DNA from 3 places in the Pseudomonas sp. UF-293 genome. Region 1 is predicted to be linked to each of the others. Evidence: riboswitches for the same ligand, from Rfam matches in the RefSeq annotation. Region 1 holds a riboswitch; each other region holds the start of a gene.
The links. Region 1 has a riboswitch for cobalamin ahead of AC4IHP_RS14275 (ABC transporter substrate-binding protein). Riboswitches for the same ligand answer to the same signal wherever they lie in the genome.

Region 1 (7,367 bases):
GCGCGATGCTGCGCCGCGACATTGTGCCCAGCGCCTGACCGTCGAGCTCCACCTGGCCTTCGCTCGGCTCACGCAGGCCGGCGAGCAGTTTGAGCAAAGTGGATTTCCCCGAACCGTTCGGGCCGACAATGCCCAGCGTCTCGCCGCGCTGAACGTCGAGACTGACACCGTTAAGCAACTCGGCGCCACGCACCTTGAAGCCCACGCTCGCACAACTCAATACCGCGTTCATCGTGCCGATCTCCGGCCCACCAGAATCAGGGCGAACACCGGCGCGCCGACCAGCGCTGTGATCACGCCGACCGGAATCACCTGACCCTTGATCAGGGTCCGCGACAGCACATCGGCGGCAATCAGAAACACCGCGCCGCCCAGTGCACTGGCGGGCAGCAGACGCGCATGCCCCGTGCCGAGCAACAACCGCGCGGCGTGGGGAATCACCAGGCCAACAAAGCCGATCGAGCCGACGATCGACACCATCACCGCCGTCACCAGCGCGGCGCAGCCGATCAACAGAATTTGCACACGTCGCACTGGAATGCCGAGGGATGCCGCCGAATCCACGCCAAAGGTAAACGCATCCAGCGCCCGCCGGTGCCACAGGCAAACGACCAACCCGAGCAAGGCCACTGGGACCGCCAGCCACACCGACGGCCAGCGCACGCCGCCGAGATTGCCGAGCAGCCAGAACATGATCCCGCGCGCCTGTTCCGAACTGGCCGAGCGGGTGATCAGAAACGCGGTGAGGGCATTGAACAATTGCGAGCCGGCGATCCCGGCGAGAATGATCTGTCCGGTGCCGCTGGCCGTGCCGCTGACCCGCGCCAACAGGATCACCAGCACGAACGCCGTCACCGCACCGGCAAAGGCACCCACCGACAATGAAATCGCCCCTGCGCCGACGCCAAGCAGCGCGACCATCACCGCGCCGGTCGAGGCGCCAGCGGAAATTCCCAGCAGATACGGATCGGCCAACGGATTGCGCAGCAGCGACTGCAAAATCACCCCGCATGTCGCCAGACCGGCGCCGCAGGCCGCCGCGACCAAAGCGCGAGTCAGGCGATAGTTCCAGACAATGCCTTCGTCGATCGGGTCGAGCACATAACCGGCACCCCACAGCTTGTTGGCCAGCACCTGCAACACCACGCTCGGCTCGATTGAAGTCTCACCAATGGCCACGCCGCCGATCAGCGCGACCGATAGCGTCAACAGAACCAGCAGCAAACGGATCAGGCGTCTGCTCATTGCGACAGGTCGTAGCCGTTGATGGCCGTGGCCAGTTGTGCGAGGCCGTCGAAGGTGCGCAGGCTGGCCTGCATGGCCATGGCGTCAAGAATGATGATGCGGTTGTGCTTGACCGCGTCCATGTTGCGCGTCACTGGATCACTGCGCAGAAAGGCGAGTTTCTTCTGATAATCGTCAGCCGGGAAACGCCGACGATCCATGCGCGCGATGACCAGAAACGTCGGGTTGGCCTTGGCGATGGTTTCCCAGCCGACGGTCGGCCATTCTTCATCCGACTCGACGACGTTGCGCACGCCGAGGGTGCTGAGCATGAAATCGGGAACGCCTTTGTGTCCAGCCACGAACGGCTCGATGTCCATCTCGGCGCTGGAGAACCACACCAGTGCACTGACGTCTTTGCGCTGCGGTTTTGTCGCCGTGGCGATCGACTGTGCGAGGCTGGCTTTGAGCTGCTCATTGAGCTGCTCGCCACGCGTCTGCACGTCGAAAATCGCCGCCAGTTGGCTCACGGCTTTATAGATGCTGTCGATGCGGAACGGCGCCAGCCGCGTGCCGTCCGAGCCGACGAGGTTGTCCTTGGCTTCGCAATCAGAGGGCAGCAGATAGGTGGGAATCTTCAGTTCATGGAACTGCTCACGGGTGCCGACCGCGCCTTGCGGGCCGACCATCCATTCCAGCTCGACGGCGACCAGTTCCGGGCGTTTGCCGATCACCGCTTCGAAACTTGGCTCGTTGTCGGCGAGACGCTCGACCCTGTCGTTCTGCGTTTTGTATGCGCCCAGCACATCGTTGAACCACAGCGAAGTACCGACGACTTTGTCGCCCAGGCCCAAGGCATAAAGCATTTCCGTACCGGCCTGGCCGATGGTCACCGTGCGCGCAGGAGCGTGCTGAAAGGTCAGGCTGCTGCCGCAGTTTTCGACGGTCAGCGGATACGTAGTCGGCGCCGCTTGCGCCAGGGCGCAAAGACTCAAAGCGGTGAGCAGGGTGGCAACGCGGGGCAGCAGCATGGGGCAGTCTCCAGGGGAACCGTACGTGAGCGGGCGGGTACGGTTGGAAACACACCTCGGGCGCGGTCGTGGAAACTGCGCAAGGCCGGCATTGAAAAACGCGCACGGCACGATGTCCTTCCCGGACACCCCGCCGGTTAGTCAGTCACTGTGCCGGCAGGTCTCCTGACTGATGCGTCATCGCCACGCTCCGGCCTTCCCGGGATTCACCCAGTGGCAGTCAAGGAGCAGGCTCGGCACCTACAGTTGCGGGGGCAGTTCCGATTGATGCTGTGCAAGCATTTCGGATTCCCTATTAATTCCGTGTGGAAACCGGCGGCGGCATGGTAGTCGATCGAGCCGCTGAAGGGGAGACCAATCTATCGCGACGAGCATTAGCAGCAGGCGTCTGCTGTCACGCCAACCTTGCTTCCGGCAGTTCAAGGGAGTGATGGGATCGTTCCCACGCTGAGCGCGGGAACGATCACGGTCAGGGCCGACTCAGCTGGCTTGCGGAGTTTCACCCCGGGCCAGACGCGCATTGATGTCGTCGATCACCTGAGGCAGTTCAGCGATGGTATCGATCAGGTAATGCGGGCGCGAAGGGGCGAACATCTTGCCGATCCGCGCGCGTTCTACCGCCAGTCGATCCGACGCCAACGCCTTGTATTGCTCATAGGTCAGGCCCAGTGCGTTGCCGGAACAGGTCAATGCCACCGTCCACATGCCGGCGGCGCGCCCTTCGAGAATTCCCGGCCAGGTGTCGTCGACCTTGACGCAGGCGGCCACGTCATTGATGCCCAGGGCAATCACGTTGGCCAACGCCTGCGCCGGATATGGACGGCCATTGGGCACTTCATCGGTGGCGACGACATGGTCGGCGACGTAGCCATTTTCCTCTGCCAGTCCGACGACCTTGGCCATCACCACCGCCGGATAGCCCGAGCACGAACCGATTTTCAAACCCTTGTCGCGCAACGCCGCAATGGCCTCGAGTGCACCCGGAATCAACGCCGAATGCAGGGCGATTTTTTCGATCTGCAACGGCATGAAGCGTTCGTAGATCGCCGTCACATCGTCGTCACTCGGCAAGCGGTCAAACGCCGCGCGGTAACGTTCGGCAATCTGCGGCAGGTTGCACAGGGTGCGGATGTGATCCCACTTGCCCATGCCCATTGGCCCGCGCGCTTCCTCCAGCGACACGGCGACGCCGAACTCGGCAAAGGCTTCGACGAAAATCTGCGTCGGAGCAAACGAGCCGAAATCGACAACGGTGCCGGCCCAGTCGAGGATCGCGGCTTGCAGATGAGTCGGTTGTTGGTACTGCATGGTCAATCTCCGTTTTCAGGTAAGCGTGGGCCGTCCCTCGACAATGAGGTAGGCGGTTCAAGGGGCAGGGCTGATCAGGTCAGCGGTGGATTCGCATCAAACAGTTCGGCAATCACTGGCCGATTCCTGCGGATGCCGAGGCAGCACAGGTGGTATTCGATGAAGAACGGGTGATCGACAAAGGTGATCGGCCTGGTGCCCGGGGTCTCGGCGTATTCCACGGCCGAGACAAAACCGATACCGATGCCTTTGACGATCGCGTGGACGATGGCTTCGCGGCTGTTGAGTTGCATGACGCAATTGAGCTCGATATCGAGCCGTTTGCAGCTTTCTTCCACCAGTTGCCGGGTACGCGCACTGGATTCGCGCATCACCCAGTTTTCGCCGCTGATTTCACTGACGTGAACCTGCGTCTTACCGGCCCAGGGATGGTCGTCGCGGACCACGGCGATGATCGGATAACGGTGATACAGCCGCGTGTGGAAGCGCTCATCGAATTCCGACAAGGCCAGAATCGCCACGTCGATATCGAAGTTGAACAACCGCGCCAGGGTGTCCTTTTCCGAGGAAAACGAGGTTTCCAGTTCGATATCCGGGTGGCGCTGCATCAGCTCATAGGTCAGATTCATGGCAATCGGCGGTGACACCGCGCCGAGGCGCAGCATGCCGGTCTTGCGCTGCTTGAAGCTCTGCAACAGTTGCACGGCTTCATCCTCCTGACCGAACAGCCCCTGAGTGATCGCATAGAGCTTGTGCCCGGCGGCGCTCATTTCGATGTAGCGGCCACGGCGATGAAACAGTTCGACCGAGAAGGTGTTCTCCAGTGCGTTGACCTGTTCGCTGACGGTCGGCTGACCGACGCAGAGGTACTCGGCAGCAAGGGTGAAGCTGCCGGTCTTGGCTACCGCATGAAACGAACGCAACCACTTGTGATACTGGTACATGCAAGCCCCGTCAGCGTCGAATGAACAATGCCACTGCCGCGCTGCACAGGCAGGCGCTGGTGACCACTATGAAGATGAGAGACGTGTTTGCTGTAGTGTCAAGCAAACGACCGATCAATGGCTCGGCCAATCCGGCGAACAGATAGGAGGAAAAGTTCATGATTCCGGTCGCCGTACCGGCGCGTTTGGCACCGACCAGATCCGGGCACAGCGCCCAGAAACTCGACGCCGGGCCGTATACGAAAAAGCCGCAAAGGAACAGGGCGATCAGGCCGATGACGCTGTGTGGGGGCAGGCTCCACATCCACAGGCTGGTCGCGGCGCCGAGCAACATATAAAGCATGATCGCCAGATACCGCTTGGAGCCGAACAACTTGTCTGACACCCAACCGTTGCTCAACGCGCCAACCGCCATGCCGACGGGGAGGGCGACGGTGATCCATTTCGGATCGATCATGCCGTCACCACTTTTCCAGTCAGCGCCTAGAAAGTGCACCGGCACCCAGACGATCAAGCCGTAGCGCGCCGCGTTCTGAAAGCCCAGTGACAGCGCGGCGATGAGCAGGCGAGGGTTCTTCAGTACGGCTTTGTAGCGTTGTGCCGAGGATTCGACTTCACCCTGTGCCGCTTCCTGATGTTTGTCGTCAGCGTTGGCCACACCGGTATCACCCACCGGTTCGAAGCCCAGATCCTGTGGGCGTTCGCGTGCAACCAGATAGAAAATAATCCCACCGGCGAGCATCAGCAGCACCGGCAAACGGAAGATCCAGCGCCATTCCAGTTGCAGTACTTCGAGCACGACGATAGAGGTGACGTAAGACAGAACCGAAGCGCAGCCGGCGGCGAAAGTGTAGAAGCCATACACCTTGCCGCGCTCGCCCGCCGCCCACCAATTGGCAATCAGCCGACCGCCCGGCGCCCAGCCCAAGGCCTGAAAGTAGCCGTTGACGCCCCACGGCAGAATCAGGCTGGTGAAACCACTGGCGAAACTGGTCACCCAGTTTGTCGTGCAGGACAGCACAGCCCCCAGAGTCATGATGCGTCGACCACCGAATTTGTCGGCGAGGTTGCCGTTGATCGCCTGACCAATCGCGTAGGCCCAGAGCATCACCGCAGAGGCCCAGCCGAGAGTTTCCTTGCTCAGACCGAACTCGGCCTGAATCCCCGGAATGGCAAAACCGAAGGTCTGCCGACCGGTGTAAAAAAACAGGTAACAGAACATCGCCGCCAGCAGCATGCGCCACTGGGCGACCCGGAACGAGGCAGAACGTTCGGCGAGACCAGGCATTGTTTCGGCACGATTCATGATCTTTTCCTTATTGTTGTCGGTTCCCGTCGGGTGTCGTCGGCGGGGTGCACTCTTTTATGGTGCGACAGGAAATCACCGCGGCTGCATGCCGCTGGCGGTGCTTGGGTGACTCGGTGTTATCAGGCGTCAGGCGGCTTGCGAACCGATGAAATTCTTGCCGCGCGCGCCCTGCATCGCGAGCTGGATGATGGCTTCGGCGTCCTTGGCCGAAACGCCGTAATCGGCAAACTCGGTCTTCACCCCGAGGCTGTGCAAGAACTCGCGCAACTGCTGCTGGGCTTTGCCCAGGTCCGCGCCGAATACCCTTTGCAATGTACGGTCGCGAGTGGCGTCGTGGCCCCAGGCCAAACCCAAAACCATTGGTAGGGTGAAGGAGCAGGCGATGCCGTGGGGTAAGCCGTGGCGCAAGGTCATCTCATAGGAAATCGAATGCGCCAGCGCGGTTTTGGTGTTGGAAAACGCCAGTCCGGCTTTGAGCGCAGCGAGCGCCATGCGGCTGCGCAACTCGTGACTGGAGAGATCTTTGTGCAGGCGCGGCAGGCATTCCAGAATGTCCTCGATCGCGGAAATCGCGAAGGTGTCCGAGACCGGGTTGGCGTTGACGTTCCAGATCGCCTCCAACGCATGAGACAACGCATCGAGCCCGGTAGAGACGGTGACGCTGGCCGGCACAGTGAGCATCAGTTGCGGATCGATGATCGCTACCCGTGGCCAGGTGCAGTCCAGGTGCAGCGAGTATTTCTTTTGGCTGGCGCTGTCCCAGATCGTCGCCCACGGCGTGACTTCGCTGCCGGTGCCGGCAGTAGTCGGTGCGGCAATCAGTTGTTTGCAACGGGCCGGGGTGAATGGTTTGCCTGTCGCCAGCAGGCTCAACAATTCATCGAAACGGCCGGATTCGGTACCGACGATCAACGCTTTGGCAGTATCGATGGCGCTGCCGCCTCCGACCGCGAGCACCACGTCGCAAGCCCCTGCATGCTGCCAGAAATGCTCGTAAGTGTTGCGCAGATGGGCGACGTCCGGGTTGGGCTGAACGTCTTCGAACACATAGACCAGACGCTCGCCGAGCAAGGCTTGCAGGCGATCGACCAGCCCCAGCCCACGCGCTTCTGGAAAGGTCACAAGGGCCACGGTCTGCTGTTCGGTGAGGGCGGCGAGGTCTTGCAGGCTGCCCCAGCCGAAACGGGTATCGACGGGGTTCTGGAAGCGGGCAGTCATGGTGAATCCTTCTTGTTGTGGTCGTGTGGCGCCATACTCAGCGCCCGTCGACAACGGCTCAAATCGATAATTCGCAGGTTTGAATCGGTTCAGCCGATAGCAGCTGTACGCTAGTGCGCCGAACCGCTCTGGATCGCCGCGCGCAGGCGGCTGGAGATGGCGTCGGCGACGATCACCATGAAGGTGATGACGATGATGCAGGTCGCGGTTTCCTGATATTTGAACAGCTTGAGACTGCTCACCAGCTCGAACCCCAGGCCGCCAGCGCCGACCATGCCGAGCACCGTGGCCGAGCGCAGATTGACTTCGAAGCGGTACAGAATCACTGCAATC
Region 2 (7,367 bases), on a different contig from region 1:
CTGACTGCCCGTGGCCCAGACCGGACGCACGCCCATCAGCGCCATGGCCTGGGCGATGTCATCGCCACCGGTGCGCATGGTTGCGGTGCCCCACACCGACAAGCCCAACTGGCGCAAGTGATCGCCATGATCCTGCAAGTGTCGTTCGAGAATCAGCGTTGCCGACTGGAATCCGATGCGCCACGCGGTAGTTGTCGGCAGGTTGCGTACATCGACCGAGTAGAAGTTGCGCCCGGTGGGCAGCACATCAAGGCGGCCACGGCTGGGCGCGCCGCTGGGGCCGGCGGGGACGAAACGACCGTTCAAGGCGTCGAGCAGACCGCGCATTTCGGCCGGCCCGCAGGCGTCGAGACGTGGAGCGACGACTTCGCGCAGATGATCGAGTATCGAATCAACCTCAGCCCAACCCGGCCCTTGTGGGAGCGAGCCTGCTCGCGAACTCGGTGTGTCATTCAACAATAATTTACCTGACGCACCGCTTTCGCGAGCAGGCTCGCTCCCACAGGGGACATTCAGTGCTTGGGAAATCAGGTCTGCGGCAAACAATTCGAGGCGCTCGCGGGTGTCGCCGGCGGTGCGCCAGACTTCTTCGCTGACGGCCTGCAACTCGGTCGGCCGCGGGCCATTCCAAGGATCTGCCAACGCACAATCCAGGGGGTCGAAGCCCAACTCAAACGCCTTGGCCAACGCTCGCAACAAGCTCGACTGCGCGCCCTTGCCGTCACCGCGCGGGATGCGCAGCAACGCCAGCAACGTGTCGATGCGCAAGCGCCCGCTCGGCGATTCGCCGAAGATGTGCAACCCATCGCGAATCTGCGATTCCTTCAGATCGCAGAGATAAGTGTCCAGACGCGGCAACCAGATCGCCGCATCGGCATCGCTGTCCAGCGCGGCATCCAGTTGCAATTCGCGGTCGATCTGCGTGTCACGCACCAGTTGCAGAATGTCGCGCTGCAACTCACGGGCGCGGCGTGGATCGAGCAGTTGCGCCTCGTAATACTCGTCGGCGAGCAACTCCAGATTGCGCAGTGGCCCATAGGTTTCGGCGCGGGTCAGTGGCGGCATCAGGTGGTCGATGATCACCGCTTGCGTGCGCCGTTTGGCCTGGGCGCCCTCGCCCGGGTCGTTGACGATGAACGGATAGATATTCGGCAGCGGCCCGAGCAGCGCGTCCGGCCAGCAATTCTCCGAAAGGCCAACGCCTTTGCCCGGCAGCCATTCGAGATTGCCGTGCTTGCCGACGTGGATCACGCCGTGCGCGCCGTAGGTGTTGCGCAACCAGAAATAGAACGCCAGATAGCCGTGCGGCGGGACCAGATCCGGGTCGTGATACACCGCGCTCGGATCGACCTGATAACCCCGGGCCGGCTGAATGCCGACAAAGGTCAGACCCAAACGCAGACCGGCGATCATCAAGCGACCGTCGCGGCACATCGGATCGTTGTGTGGCGCCCCCCAACGCTCTTGCACCGCGACACGATTTGCCTCCGGCAGCGCGTTGAACATTGCCAGATAATCGTCCATCGCCAGGCTCTGCTGACAGGGGCGCAGATCGAGGCTGTCGAGGTCGTTGCTGACGCCGCCGAGCAGTTGCTGGATCAGCTCGGTGCCGCTATCGGGCAACTCAGCGGTGATCGGATAACCCTCGTCGCGCAGAGCACGCAGGATGTTCAGCGCCGCCGCCGGCGTATCGAGACCAACACCGTTGCCGATACGGCCGTCGCGAGTCGGGTAGTTGGCGAGGATCAGCGCGATGCGTTTTTCGCCATTGGGCACACGCGCCAGAGCGATCCAGCGCCGCGCCAGTTCGGCGACGAAATCCATGCGTTCGGGCTGGGCGCGATAGCAGACCACATCGGACTGACTGCGCTCGCTGCGCCAGGCCAGATCCTTGAAGCTGATCGGTCGGCTGATGATGCGCCCGTCAAGTTCCGGCAAGGCAATGTGCATCGCCAGATCGCGCGGCCCCAGGCCCTGTTCGCTGTCGCGCCAGCCGGGCTCATTGTCTTGGGCGCAGATGGCTTGAATCACCGGAATGTTGCGGCGGAACGGGCGCAGATGCGGCGCTTCGGGGCTGGACTGAGCGAAACCGGTAGTGTTGAGGATCACCCCCGCTTCGACCTCGTCAAGCCAATCCTCGACCGCCGACAGGCAACCGGCTTCTTTCAGACTCGCCACCGCGATCGGCAGCGGATTGAGTCCGGCCGCCTGCAAACGCTGACAGAACACATCGATGAAAGCGGTGTTCGCCGCTTGCAAATGCGAGCGATAAAACAACAGCGCCGCCACCGATTGAGCGGGTCGCCATTCGGTTTGCCAATCGCTCAGGGCTGCGCTGGTTTTCTGTGGGTGATAAATCGCCGTGCGCGGCAGGGTGTGCGGTTCGCTCCACGGGTAATCGCGGGCGAACCATTGGTTGCCCAGGCAACGGAAGAAATCCAGCGCGTTGCCCATGCCGCCTTGACGCAGAAATTGCCAGAGTCGATCGCGCACTTCGGCGCTGACTGTGCTCAAGTCGCTGAGCTCGGGGTCCGGGCGGTCATCGCCGGGCACCAGGATCAGCTGTACGCCGCGCTCCGACAACTCGACCAGCCGCTCGACGCCGTAGCGCCAATAGGCAATGCCGCCATGCAGCGAGATCAGAATGACCTTGGCGTGGCGCAGCACTTCGTCGACATACAGGTCGACCGAGGCATGATTCTGCACCTGCATCGGGTTGGCCAGACGCAGGCTCGGATAATCATCGGGCAGTTGCTGCGCAGCCTCGGCGAGCAGCGCCAGGCTGGAATCGCCGCTGCACAGGATCACCAGCTCGGCGGGGGTTTGTCCGAGGTCGGCAATGTTGTCGTCCGAGACGAATCCGCCAGGCTGGGTCCTGAGCAGGTGCATGGCTTAAACGCTGAGCGCAGCGCGCAATTGCGCTTCGAGCTGTGCCGCATCAAGCTCCTGACCGATCAGCACCAGGCGCGTGACGCGCGCTTCCTCGGCACCCCACTGGCGGTCGAAATGCTTGTCGAAACGTGTCCCGACGCCTTGGATCAGCAGGCGCATTGGTTTGCTCGGGATAGCGGCGAAACCTTTGACGCGCAGGATGCCGTGCTGCACCACCAGTTGCGTCAGAGCATCGAGCAGCAGGCTTTCATCGGCTTGCGGCAGTTCGATGGAGATCGAGTCGAAGGCGTCATGATCGTGATCGTCGTCATCACCGTCGTGATGGTGATCGTGGTGACTGTGGCGGCTGTCGATGTGCTCCTCGGAGCCGGCACCGAGACCGATCAGCACGTCCAGCGGCAGGCGGCCGTTGCTGGCCTCGATGATTTTCACCGCTGGCGGCAGCTCTTCGGCGACTTCAGCGCGTACCCGAGCGAGATCTTCCGGGCTGGTCTGGTCGGCTTTGTTGAGGATGACCAGGTCAGCACTGGCCAGTTGATCGGCGAACAATTCGTGCAGCGGCGACTCGTGGTCGAGGTTCGGATCGAGTTTGCGCTGGGCATCGACCTGATCCGGGAACGCGGCGAACGTACCAGCAGCAACAGCCGGGCTGTCGACCACGGTGATGACAGCGTCGACGGTGCAGGCGCTGCGAATTTCCGGCCACTGGAAGGCTTGCACCAACGGCTTGGGCAGAGCCAGACCGGAGGTTTCGATAAGGATGTGATCAAGGTCACCGCGACGGGCGACCAGTTCGCGCATTACCGGGAAGAATTCTTCCTGCACCGTGCAGCACAGGCAGCCGTTGGCCAGCTCATAAACGCGGCCACTGGCCTCTTCTTCGGTGCAGCCGATGGTGCATTGCTTGAGGATTTCACCGTCGATGCCGAGCTCGCCGAACTCGTTGACGATCACCGCGATACGCCGGCCCTGAGCGTTGTCGAGCATGTGCCGCAGCAGCGTGGTTTTGCCCGAACCGAGGAAACCGGTGACGATGGTGACGGGGAGTTTGGCCAGTGTTTTCATCGGTATGCCCTTTGGCAAGCGGCGGGCATACGGGACGAGAACCGGCAGCGCGCGTGCACGCCGGAAGCATTCGCCACCGGATCACCCCGCCCGGTTGTAGTGAGAATCTGTGACGAGGCAGGTCTCCTGGCTGACGGCGTTCAGGCGCGGGGCCTGGCGTTCGCTGCGCCTTCCCGCTGCTCATCGGTTGAGCTGGCAGTGGCGTGGCAACGAACATCACCGTTCACAGTTGCGGGGGCAGCCGCGGCTTCGACCGCGTTCCCTTCTTAGCTTCGGCAAGTGCCGAAGAACCTCGAAAGCGCAAGGCTACGCATGCCCGGGGGGCGGGTCAACATCTGCAACGATCTCGTTATATGGAGATGAACTTTCATATATATACGTCGAACCGCCCTCAGTTACTTGTAAGTTATTTCCTACATACATAAATACACACACTAATAACTCAATCACGCTAAAGCCTGAACCAGAGCCATTAATCCAACGAATTACATTTCTTTACAAAAACAAAATTGATAAATCGAAACAAGATATGAACTATAAATATTCATACGGATTATGAATCACACATAAAAGGATTTTCGGCATGCCTGATTTTCGTCAGCGTTCAATCCTGTTTTTTCATACCCACTCTGTCAGCGAGCCAGCACCATGAGTGCTGGCAACGCATTACGGCAATCAGACGCAGCCGTATTAAAACAACTTTCCGAATTACTGGTTAATTGCCACTACGCGCACAGTTACGATTATCCATCGGCCGAACTTGCATCGCTTGGCCAAACAGAGTTCCGCAATTTCAATGCAACCTGGGAGCGTTTGTGCGCAGATACGTATTTGAGCGTGCAGCACGGTAGCCGCGAGAGGCGCATCTGCAAATTCGAATATCGCCACCGCGAAGGCAAGTGGGCGCCGCTGCCCGATTGCCACTTCTTTCAGACCGAAGCGCACAACCCGCTACTGGGCGGCGTCCAGCGCACCTACCAGCGCAGCGAAGCGACGTTCATCGAGTCCGCAGTGTTGCGCTCGTTGCTGGCCGCCGATCTGGCACTCATGGAGTTGACGGTCGGGCGGCGCGACTGGCTGGTGACCTGCCACCAGTTCCGCATTCTCTGCGATCCAGGCACTGACGGGCACGCCACGCCTGAGGGCCGGCATCGTGATGGGCATGACTTTGTTTTTCAACACCTGATCGATCGCCAGCATGTCATCGGCGGCGAAAGCCGGGTATTTCATGACGAACGCGGCTGTGTGTTCAGCGCAACGCTTACGGACTATCTGGAAACTATCGTCCTGAATGACCGAATACTTACGCACGAAGTTTCTGCCTTGCAAACATCAGGCATTCATTCCGATCGCGGCAGCCGCGACATGTTGATTATCGACTTCGACCTGGCGGACTACTAATGAATCATTCAAATCATGCACTTCCCATTGCCATGCCTGGCACACATGATTTTATTCTGAAGCAGTTCCAGCAAGCCTGGTCCAGACGAACTTGCACTTTGTCATTGACGGCCAATGAAAACGTCTTGTCGGATACTGCGCGAACGCTCGGGCAAAACCGCCACTACGAGCGCTATCTGTTCAATGCCAAGGCCATTGAAGGGCAGCGCTACGCCGCCGAATTCAACGGTATGCAGGTCGAACATTTTCCTGAAGTCGAAACATTGAAGGCGTTGGCAAAGCAAGCCGCGCAGGCAATGTTCAACGCGCCATTTGTCGAATACCGCGTGCTATCCGGCGTCCATTGCACCTTGAGCGTATTGGCTGCCCTGACTGAACCAGGGGCCACCATTGTGTCGCTGGCCCCCGAGAGTGGCGGGCATTTCGCCACTGGCCCACTGGTACGACGAATCGGCAGGCACAGCGTTTATTGCCGGATGACAACAGACGGGCAAATCGATCTGGCGTATTTCGAGCAGGTCGTTCGGTCACTCGCTGCGCCTCCTTCGGCAGTGCTGCTCGATCATGGCCTGACCATCCGCGCCATCGCTATCAAGCCGTTGCGCGCGTTACTCGACCGCTGCGGCCTCGAGCACACCCTGATTCTTTATGACGCCTCACACACCTTGGGACTGATCGCAGGTCAGGCATTCCCGAATCCGCTCGACGAAGGTGCCGACATCCTGCAAGGCAATACCCACAAATCCATGGCCGGTCCGCACCGGGCGCTGATCGTCACGCGCCGCGCCGATCTGGCGCGGTCGATCGAGCAAACGCTCAGCGGCGGGCTGGTGTCATCGCCGAATCTGCCCGGTTTGCTGCAACTGTTCGTCACCCTCATCGAAACCGAGTGTTTCGGCCAGGCCTACGCCCGGCGCATGTGTGCCAATAGCCAGCAACTGCACGACGCGCTGGCCGACATGCCAGGCTGGAGACTGCACCCCACCGACACCCACTTGCTGCTGCTCGAAGGTGAACAGGCCAGGCAAGCGGCGCAGCAGCTCAATGAGCTGGGCATCCGAGTCAACAACAAGCAAGTGAACGGTCGCGACTGCCTGCGCTTCGGGCTTCAGGAAATCACTCGTCTGGGCATCACCACAGAGGATCTCGAGGCATTGGCGCAAATCATCCGTAACGTCCTGAACCGTGGTGCGAATGGCATCGACCGCATCCGCCTGGCACATATTTGCCAGCGTTTGAATCAGGTTCATTACAGCTTCGACCGGGAGAGTCGCCAATGAGCGCGCCAGCCTGCCTGATTCTGGGCAACGTCCGTGATGGCGAGTACGAGGGCCTGCTGGCCGAGGGCATCAAACCACTGCTGATTGCCGACAGCCGCGTAACCAGCAAGATTGCCGACGCGAAGCGGATTTCGCCGGTCGCGCTGTACGACTTTTCCAAAGGACTGACGGCCGAACTGGTCGAACTGACGCAACAGTTGCTGCACGAGCACCGCTTCACCAGCGTGCTGAACTTCCGTGAAAGCTACGTCGCAACCACGGCCCGGCTGTGCACGGCGATTCCGGCACTGGCTCATTTGCACCGCAACGTCGAAAACACGCTGGACAAGCTCCTGCAGCGTCAACGCTTTCAGCAATCGGTCAACCCTGATCTGCACGTGATGTCGCGCGAGGTACGCATCGACGATCTGCTGGCGCGCCCCGCCGAGCTGCCCTACCCGTTCATTCTCAAACCGGCCAGCCTTTACAGCAGTCTGTTTGTGCGCTGCATTCATGACCAACGGGATCTGTTCGACTATGCCAGCCACGAATGGCCACTGCTGCAGCGTTATGTCGCCGGCAAGGACCGCGAGAGCGATCAACTGCTGCTGGAAGAATTCCTTCACGGCTCCAACCACTCCATTGACTGCGCGATCGAACCTGACGGCACGACCCACAGTTTTGCAATCGTCGACGTCATCGCTGGCGTCGATATCGGTCGCGCAGACTTCCACCACTTTGCCCGTTACA
Region 3 (7,367 bases), on a different contig from region 1:
CTATCTCTTACAGCCGGGATATCCAACCGATCTTCACCGAGAAGTGCGTAGCCTGCCATGCCTGCTATGACTCGGCCTGTCAGCTCAATCTGGGCAGTGGCGAAGGCGCCGCCCGTGGCGCGAGCAAGATGCCGGTGTACGACGGCGAACGCACCCAGGCTGCACCGACCACGCGTTTGTTTTACGACGCCTTCGGCAAGCGCGCCTGGCAACAGAAAGACTTCTATTCGGTCCTCGACGCCCAGGGCAGTCAGGCCGCACTGATGGCGCGCATGCTTGAACTCGGCCACAAGACGCCGCTGACGCCGAACGCCAAACTGCCCGAAGACATTGTCCTGGGGCTCAATCGCAACAATCTATGCGCCATGCCCGCCGAATTTGACGCGTATGCCGGGGTGCACCCGAAAGAGGGCATGCCGCTGGCGGTCACTGGCCTGACCGACCAGCAATACCAGACCTTGCAGCGCTGGCTGGCGTCTGGCGCGCCGATTGACGAGCAGAGCCAGGCGCCGAGTGCCAAAGAGGCCATGCAAATTCTGCAGTGGGAAAACCTGCTCAACGCCCCCGGTGCCCGGCAGAGTCTGGTCGGGCGCTGGCTGTTCGAGCACTGGTACCTGGCGCACATCTATTTCAAGGATGGTGAGCCGGGGCATTATTTCCAGTGGGTGCGTTCGCGTACGCCGAGCGGCCAACCGATCGACCTGATCGCCACTCGCCGTCCCAACGACGATCCGGGCACGCAGGTGTATTACCGCTTGTGGCCAGTGCAGGGGGTGATCGTGCACAAGACGCACATCACCTACCCGCTGAGCGCGGCGAAAATGGCCCGCATCAAAAGCCTGTTCTACAGCGGCAACTGGCAGGTCAACGCGCTGCCGGGCTACGGCCCGCAGAGCCGGGCCAATCCGTTTGCCACCTTCGAAGCGATTCCGGCGCAGGCGCGCTATCAGTTCATGCTCGATAACGCCGAATACTTCGTCCGCACCTTCATTCGCGGGCCGGTGTGCCGTGGGCAGATCGCGACCGACGTGATTCGCGACAACTTCTGGGCGCTGTTCCAGGCCCCGGAACATGACCTCTACATCACTGACCCGAACTACCGTGGCCAGGCCACGCCGCTGCTGGCAATGCCGGGGCAGAACGACGATGTCGGCAGCGTGCTGAGCCTGTGGCGCAACTACCGTGACAAGCGCAACGAATACGAGGCACTGCGCCGTGACAGCTACGCCGATCTGCCGGCGCCGAGCTGGTCGACGCTGTGGGCCGGCAACGACAACGCCTTGCTGAGCATTTTCCGCCATTTCGACAGCGCTTCGGTGACTAAAGGCCTGATCGGTGAAGTGCCGCAAACCATGTGGCTATTCGACTATCCGCTGCTCGAGCGCACCTATTACCAGCTAGCGGTCAACTTCGATGTGTTCGGCAACGTCTCCCATCAGGCGCAGACTCGCCTGTATTTCGACCTGATCCGCAACGGTGCCGAACAGAACTTCCTGCGCCTGATGCCCGCCGACTCGCGCGAGGACTACCTCAACGATTGGTATCAGGATGGCGGTCAGTTCAAGATGTGGCTGGACTATGAAGCCATCGACGACGACAAACCGACCGCATTGAAACTCGACGAAAATGACCCGAAACGCGATTTCGCCATGCAATTGCTGGCGCGCTACGGCGATCTGAACGCGCGGCCAGACCCGATCAATCGCTGCGACGGCGCTTATTGCTCACGGCCGAATATCGATCCGGCATTGCAGAACGCCGAGCAGGCCTTGAGCCGTCTGGCCTCGCGACCGGCAGCGGGGCTGAAAGTCATCGACCAGTTGCCCGAGGCGACCTTGCTGCGCGTCGAAACTGCCAGCGGCAAGCGCGAGGTCTACAGCCTGCTGCGCAACCGTGCGCACAGCAACGTGGCGTTTCTGCTCGGTGAGTCGCGGCGCTATCAGCCGGGGCTCGACACGTTGACTGTCTATCCGGGCGTACTCACCAGTTACCCGAACTTCATGTTCAACGTACCGGCCGAGCAGGTGCCGGCGTTTGTCGATGCCATGGAGAACGCCAGGGATGCCAATCGCTTCGAAAAAATCGTCGAACGCTGGGGCATTCGCCGCAGTCATCCGCAGTTCTGGCGGTATTTCCATGATCTGAGCCAGTACATCCACGAAACCGATCCGGTGGAAGAGGGTGTGCTGGATATGAACCGGTACGAGAACCTTTGAGCATTCGCCGGCGTGTGCCGAGATTCTTTCCTGACAAAAATACTAGGACTTTGTCAGCCGCGCCGATTGGCGTAAACTGCGCCCAAGCCTGCGAGGAGTTTTTATGACCGCTATTACCATTACCGACGCCGCCCATGATTACCTGGCCGATCTGCTCTCCAAGCAGAACACCCCGGGCATCGGCATCCGCGTCTTCATCACCCAGCCTGGCACCCAGTACGCCGAAACCTGCATTGCCTACTGCAAGCCGGGCGAAGAGAAGCCTGAAGATACCGCGCTGGGGCTGAAAAGCTTCACTGCCTACATCGATTCCTTCAGCGAAGCGTTTCTTGACGACGCCGTTGTCGACTATGCCACCGACCGCATGGGCGGCCAGCTGACCATCAAGGCGCCGAACGCCAAAGTGCCGATGGTCAATGCCGACAGCCCGGTCAACGAGCGCATCAACTACTACCTGCAAACCGAGATCAACCCGGGGCTGGCCAGCCACGGCGGTCAGGTCAGCCTGATCGATGTGGTCGAGGACGGCATTGCCGTGTTGCAGTTTGGGGGCGGTTGCCAGGGCTGCGGCCAGGCCGACGTAACCTTGAAGGAAGGCATCGAGCGCACCTTGCTCGAGCGCATTCCTGAGCTCAAGGGCGTTCGCGACGTGACCGACCATACGCAGAAAGAAAACGCCTACTACTAAGGCGTTCGCTGCGAACATGAAAAACGGCGCCCCGTGAGCGCCGTTTTTTTATGGGCAACATTTGCCGCCCATTCGCGAGCAGGCTCGCTCCCACAAAGAAATGCAATCCGATGTGTGAGCGAGCCTGCTCGCCAAAGCGCCTTCAAGGGCGATAAAGATGTGCATGCCCGGCGCGATACAGCGAAGACTCGCTGAACACCTCACTGCCCAGCACCCGCCCGACCAGAATCAACGCCGTACGTCGAAAGCCTTTGGCCTCGACCTTGTCGGCAATGTCCGCCAACGTACCAACCACCCAATCCTGATCCGGCCATGTCGCGCGGTGAATAACGGCAATCGGGCAATCCGCGCCGTAGTGCGGCAGCAGTTCAGACAGAATCTTCTCCAGATGATTGACCCCCAAGTGGATCGCCATGGTCGCGCGGTGCTGCGCCAGACTGGCCAGTTCTTCGCCGGCCGGCATCGCGGTCTTGTCGGCGTAACGGGTCAAAATCACGCTTTGCGAGATGTCCGGCAAGGTCAACTCGGCGCCGAGCAGCGCTGCGCATGCCGCTGTAGCCGTCACGCCGGGAATGATCTCGAAAGGAATGCCCAGCTCACGCAAATAGCGAATCTGCTCACCAATCGCTCCGTACAGACTTGGATCTCCGGAGTGCACACGGGCCACATCCTGGCCTTTGGCATGGGCGCTCCTGATCAAATCGATGATCTGCTCAAGGTGCAGCTCAGCGCTGTTGACCACGATTTCGGCTTGGTGACCTTCCAGAACCGCCGTCGGCACCAGCGAACCGGCGTAGATAATCACCGGGCAGTTGCGAATCAGGCGCTGGCCTTTGACAGTGATGAGTTCGGGGTCGCCGGGGCCGGCGCCGATGAAGTAGACGGTCATCGTTGAATCCTTGGTAAGAAGCGCAGCCGCACCTCAGATGAAGTGTGCTCATGATCGATGGCGGGGATTATCGGGATTTTAACCGGCGCCAGCCAAGGCCAGCGTGGCCTGCGCATATTTCTGCCGGGGTATCAGCAGTTTCACCGGTGCCTGAATCAGTTGCTCGGCCAGCGCCAGCGCGGCGCTTTCCGCCACGCCGTAGCAGCCGGTGCGCTCAAAGGCGATCTGCGATTGATGGCTGAGACGCTGTTGATAGGGCGCCAGCTCGGCACTGTTGAAATACTGCAGTGGCAGGTTCAGTTGTGTGGCCAGTTCCAGCAGACCCGGTTCGTCGCGTTTGAGATCGATACTGGCCAAAGCCCTGACTGCTCGCAGTTCAATGCGATGCGCCTGCAACGCCTGATCGAGTAACGCGCGCAACGTACTGGCCGGGCAGCCGCGCTGGCAGCCGAGGCCGACCACGAGGGTCGGCGCTGCGCGGTCATCGGTCATGCCTGATATTGGCCTGCGCTTTTGCGGCGGAACAACCACGCACTGATCAGGCCCAAGGCCAGCCAGAACGCGACGTTGGTCAACTGCGAAGCGATTTTGAACTGGGTTTCCAGTGCCTCTGGCGCGAGCATGGAATGCACCTGCGGTTGTGGTGCGCCGATCACATGCGGCACGGCGAGAATCGCCACGCCGAGAAGCTTCATCAGCCAGTGGCGGCTGAAGGCGATCAACGCCAGACCGACAGCGGTCGAAGCGGCAGTGCCGATCCACCAGATCTGCCGAGAAGCCAGATCAGCAGCCGCAGTGCCCGGCAATTCAGGTGGCAGCCCCAGCGTCGGTGCGAGAACGAACGTGGCATAACCGGCCAGACCCCAGAGCAGGCCTTGCGAGGTCTTGGTCGGCGCGCGCAGGGTGTACAGGCCGGCGAGCATCAAGGCGAAACCCACCGCCACCACCAGATTACCGCCAGTGGTCGAGACCACGCGCTGCCAGCCGTCTTCCGGCTCCCAGGCTTCGCCATCGTGGCTGTGGGCGGCAGTGCCAGCAGCATGTTCGTGGACTTGCGCGACCGGTTCGGATTTCTCGAACGTTTCGGCCTGAAGAATCAGTGGCGAGACCCAAAAACTCTGCAGCAAAGTCAGGAGCAGGGCGGCCAGCAAGCCGGTGAATCCTGCGGTTTGCGCGATACGCTTGATCATGTCGGCAGGCCTCAGTGGCACGGGAACGCGGCACTGTGGCGCGTATCGTGGGCGGCGTTGTGCACCGCTTCGATGTGCGAGAAACCGGCGAACCAGACCAGGCTGGCACCGAGGATCGAGGCGAAGAGGGCGGCAGCTACGCGCTGGCCCAGGGTGGTGCTGCTGGAGATGTGGTCAGTGTGGCTGACGGTATTGCTGATGATCGACATAGCGCTTCCCTCTGAAATGTCAGCGGGTAAACAGAGCGCATGAAAAACCCCGCGAGCCGGGCACGCAGGGATTTCGAACAGCGCCCGCCCACCGCGGGTTTGTTTGTGGTCAGCGGCGCTGGTGCGCGCTGGATGTTGCGGGCCGGTCTCCGGGCTTGCGAGGGGCTGGCTTGTCGCCGACCTGCAAGCGTCACCTTCCCATGCCGGGGCACAGTGGATTTGACGCTTCGCTCGCTTACCGTTGCGGGGGCAGCACCGGACTGACATGGCTTTGAGTAAAGCACATGATTCACCGGTTTCCCGTTTCACCCTGTGAAGGGCACCCGTAACAAGGTGTGCAGGAGAACATGGGCGGCGATTGTCGTCAATCGACCGCTAGCGCATTACGAGCAGCACGTAGAGCGCCAAAGCGATCAGAAACGCGTAGTAGGACTTGAGTGGCGTCAGGCTCAGCAGCCAGGCCAGCACCACTGGCGCCATCCACGGCAGGTTCTCTGCGTGCTGGCTGGCCAAGGGATAGAGCGCTGCCGCCAGCAAACTCACCAGCATCGCCACCGAGGTGTATTTGCCCAGTCGGTCAATGAACGTGCGCGCACCGCCGGACAGCCGTTCGACGTCGACCGCCAGGGGCAGCAAACGACAGATTGCCGACACCAGCGCGCAAATCGACACGTACAGCCAGAACGTACTAGGGTCGGTCATAGGCATAACTCGTCAGTACCGTGACGGCGAGCACCAGCAGCAGGCTGATTTCGCCGAGCCATAACAAGCTTGCAACGCTGGCCAGGCCGGCAATCCATTGGCCGTGGAAGCTCTGACGGTCGCGGGCCATCTTGCCCAGCGAAGCGCTGAGAAAGATCGCGATCACCACGTTGGCGTGATCCATCAAGGCATTGTCGGCCAGGCTGGCGAAGCAGTAGCCGGCCATGGTGCCAAGCAGAGCGGCGCCATACAGCAAAAAACACACAGTGTTGGCGTACGGACGGCTGATCGATTGCTGCTCCTTGCGAATCGACATCAGCGTGAAGGCTGCATTGGCCATCACCGCCAGCGCCGGGATGAACGCTTTGACCGGGCCGTCGAGGCTGGATTTCAGGCTCAGAGTGAATACCAGAAAACGCAGGTTGATACTCAGCGCCGAGACCAGCACGCCAAAGGCATTGAGCAGGTGCGCGGGCGTCTCCAGCAGCGTCAGTTGCAACGGCGAGGCCATCACCGTGCCGCTGAACACCACCATCGCCGGCAATTCCAGACCATGACGGCGCCCGAGCATGCCGATCAGTGTGAACGTCAGCAACAGCGAGAACACGAAGGGCAGCGCGTCGCGGATGCCCGTCGCTATCTCGCTCTGTGATCCAGCTTTCGCCAGACTGGATTCAGCCGGCATGGGTGTTCTGTCGCGCGTCGGCAAGCAAGGTCTCTACGCCTTGTTTGTAGGCCAGCGCCTTCTCCAGGTAATACTCGGTGGAAAAGCGCGGAATGAATTCCTCCACCACCGCCACGCCTCGATAGCCATTGACCGCGAAGCGATTGAGCACGTCGCTCAAGCGCAGATTGCCTTCGCCGATTGGCAGATGTTGGTGGTGCGTGTCGTTGAGGTCGGCAATGTGCAGATGGCGGGTCACCGGTGCCAAAGTGGCGATGGCTGCGAACAAATCTTCGCCGTAGGGCATCAGCGAGCAGAGGTGCGTTACGTCGATGGTCACGAAGCAACCGGTCTCGCGATGGAAACGCAAGTGTTCCTCGACTGTGAAAACCGGGAACTTCGGACGCTGGCCACCCATGTTTTCCAAACACAAAGCGATGCCCGTCGTGTTGCAACGCGCCTTGACCTGATTAATGGACGCGATGAGGTTGTCGAGCAATTCAGCGTTTTCCAGATGATCCTTGTAACCGGGATGAAAAGTCACGCTGGTCGCACCGGCCGCGCGCGAGAACTCCACGGCTGCGCTCAGGCAGTCGACGGCCTGGGCACGCTCGGCCTGATCCGCAGAGCACAGGTTGTACTGTCGCCCCCACCACCCGGCATGCACTGTCAGCGTGATGCCTTTGTGCTGGATGAAGTGGTGAATCTGCCGGGCAAGTTCAGCGCGCTGCCCGGTGTCGAGAGACCAGAACACCTGTTCGGCGTCCTCGCCGATTTCAAACTCCACTGCCTTGAAGTGCCGGGCCAGA

Region 2: it holds a riboswitch for cobalamin, as region 1 does, so the genes downstream of both, cobW (cobalamin biosynthesis protein CobW) here and AC4IHP_RS14275 (ABC transporter substrate-binding protein) in region 1, are expected to answer to the same signal.
Region 3: it holds a riboswitch for cobalamin, as region 1 does, so the genes downstream of both, AC4IHP_RS08610 (CbtB domain-containing protein) here and AC4IHP_RS14275 (ABC transporter substrate-binding protein) in region 1, are expected to answer to the same signal.

The regions. Positions count from the first base shown of each region.
Region 1 is NZ_JBSICA010000011.1:37,398-44,764, reverse strand. It holds gene AC4IHP_RS14285 (ABC transporter ATP-binding protein) at 1-232, opposite strand, end outside; gene AC4IHP_RS14280 (FecCD family ABC transporter permease) at 229-1,245, opposite strand; gene AC4IHP_RS14275 (ABC transporter substrate-binding protein) at 1,242-2,255, opposite strand; cobalamin riboswitch at 2,394-2,587, opposite strand; gene phnX (phosphonoacetaldehyde hydrolase) at 2,736-3,563, opposite strand; gene AC4IHP_RS14265 (LysR substrate-binding domain-containing protein) at 3,638-4,507, opposite strand; gene AC4IHP_RS14260 (MFS transporter) at 4,518-5,813, opposite strand; gene psrA (iron-containing alcohol dehydrogenase PsrA) at 5,943-7,034, opposite strand; gene phnE (phosphonate ABC transporter, permease protein PhnE) at 7,145-7,367, opposite strand, start outside.
Region 2 is NZ_JBSICA010000005.1:150,861-158,227, forward strand. It holds gene cobN (cobaltochelatase subunit CobN) at 1-2,889, opposite strand, end outside; gene cobW (cobalamin biosynthesis protein CobW) at 2,893-3,957, opposite strand; cobalamin riboswitch at 4,057-4,267, opposite strand; gene AC4IHP_RS08580 (2OG-Fe dioxygenase family protein) at 4,606-5,358, shown strand; gene AC4IHP_RS08585 (PLP-dependent aminotransferase family protein) at 5,391-6,638, shown strand; gene AC4IHP_RS08590 (ATP-grasp domain-containing protein) at 6,635-7,367, shown strand, end outside.
Region 3 is NZ_JBSICA010000005.1:160,031-167,397, reverse strand. It holds gene AC4IHP_RS08635 (fatty acid cis/trans isomerase) at 1-2,216, shown strand, start outside; gene nfuA (Fe-S biogenesis protein NfuA) at 2,320-2,904, shown strand; gene cobM (precorrin-4 C(11)-methyltransferase) at 3,047-3,793, opposite strand; gene AC4IHP_RS08620 (cobalamin biosynthesis protein) at 3,872-4,285, opposite strand; gene AC4IHP_RS08615 (CbtA family protein) at 4,282-4,983, opposite strand; gene AC4IHP_RS08610 (CbtB domain-containing protein) at 4,995-5,192, opposite strand; cobalamin riboswitch at 5,316-5,534, opposite strand; gene AC4IHP_RS08605 (hypothetical protein) at 5,568-5,894, opposite strand; gene AC4IHP_RS08600 (AzlC family ABC transporter permease) at 5,881-6,579, opposite strand; gene AC4IHP_RS08595 (sugar phosphate isomerase/epimerase family protein) at 6,569-7,367, opposite strand, start outside.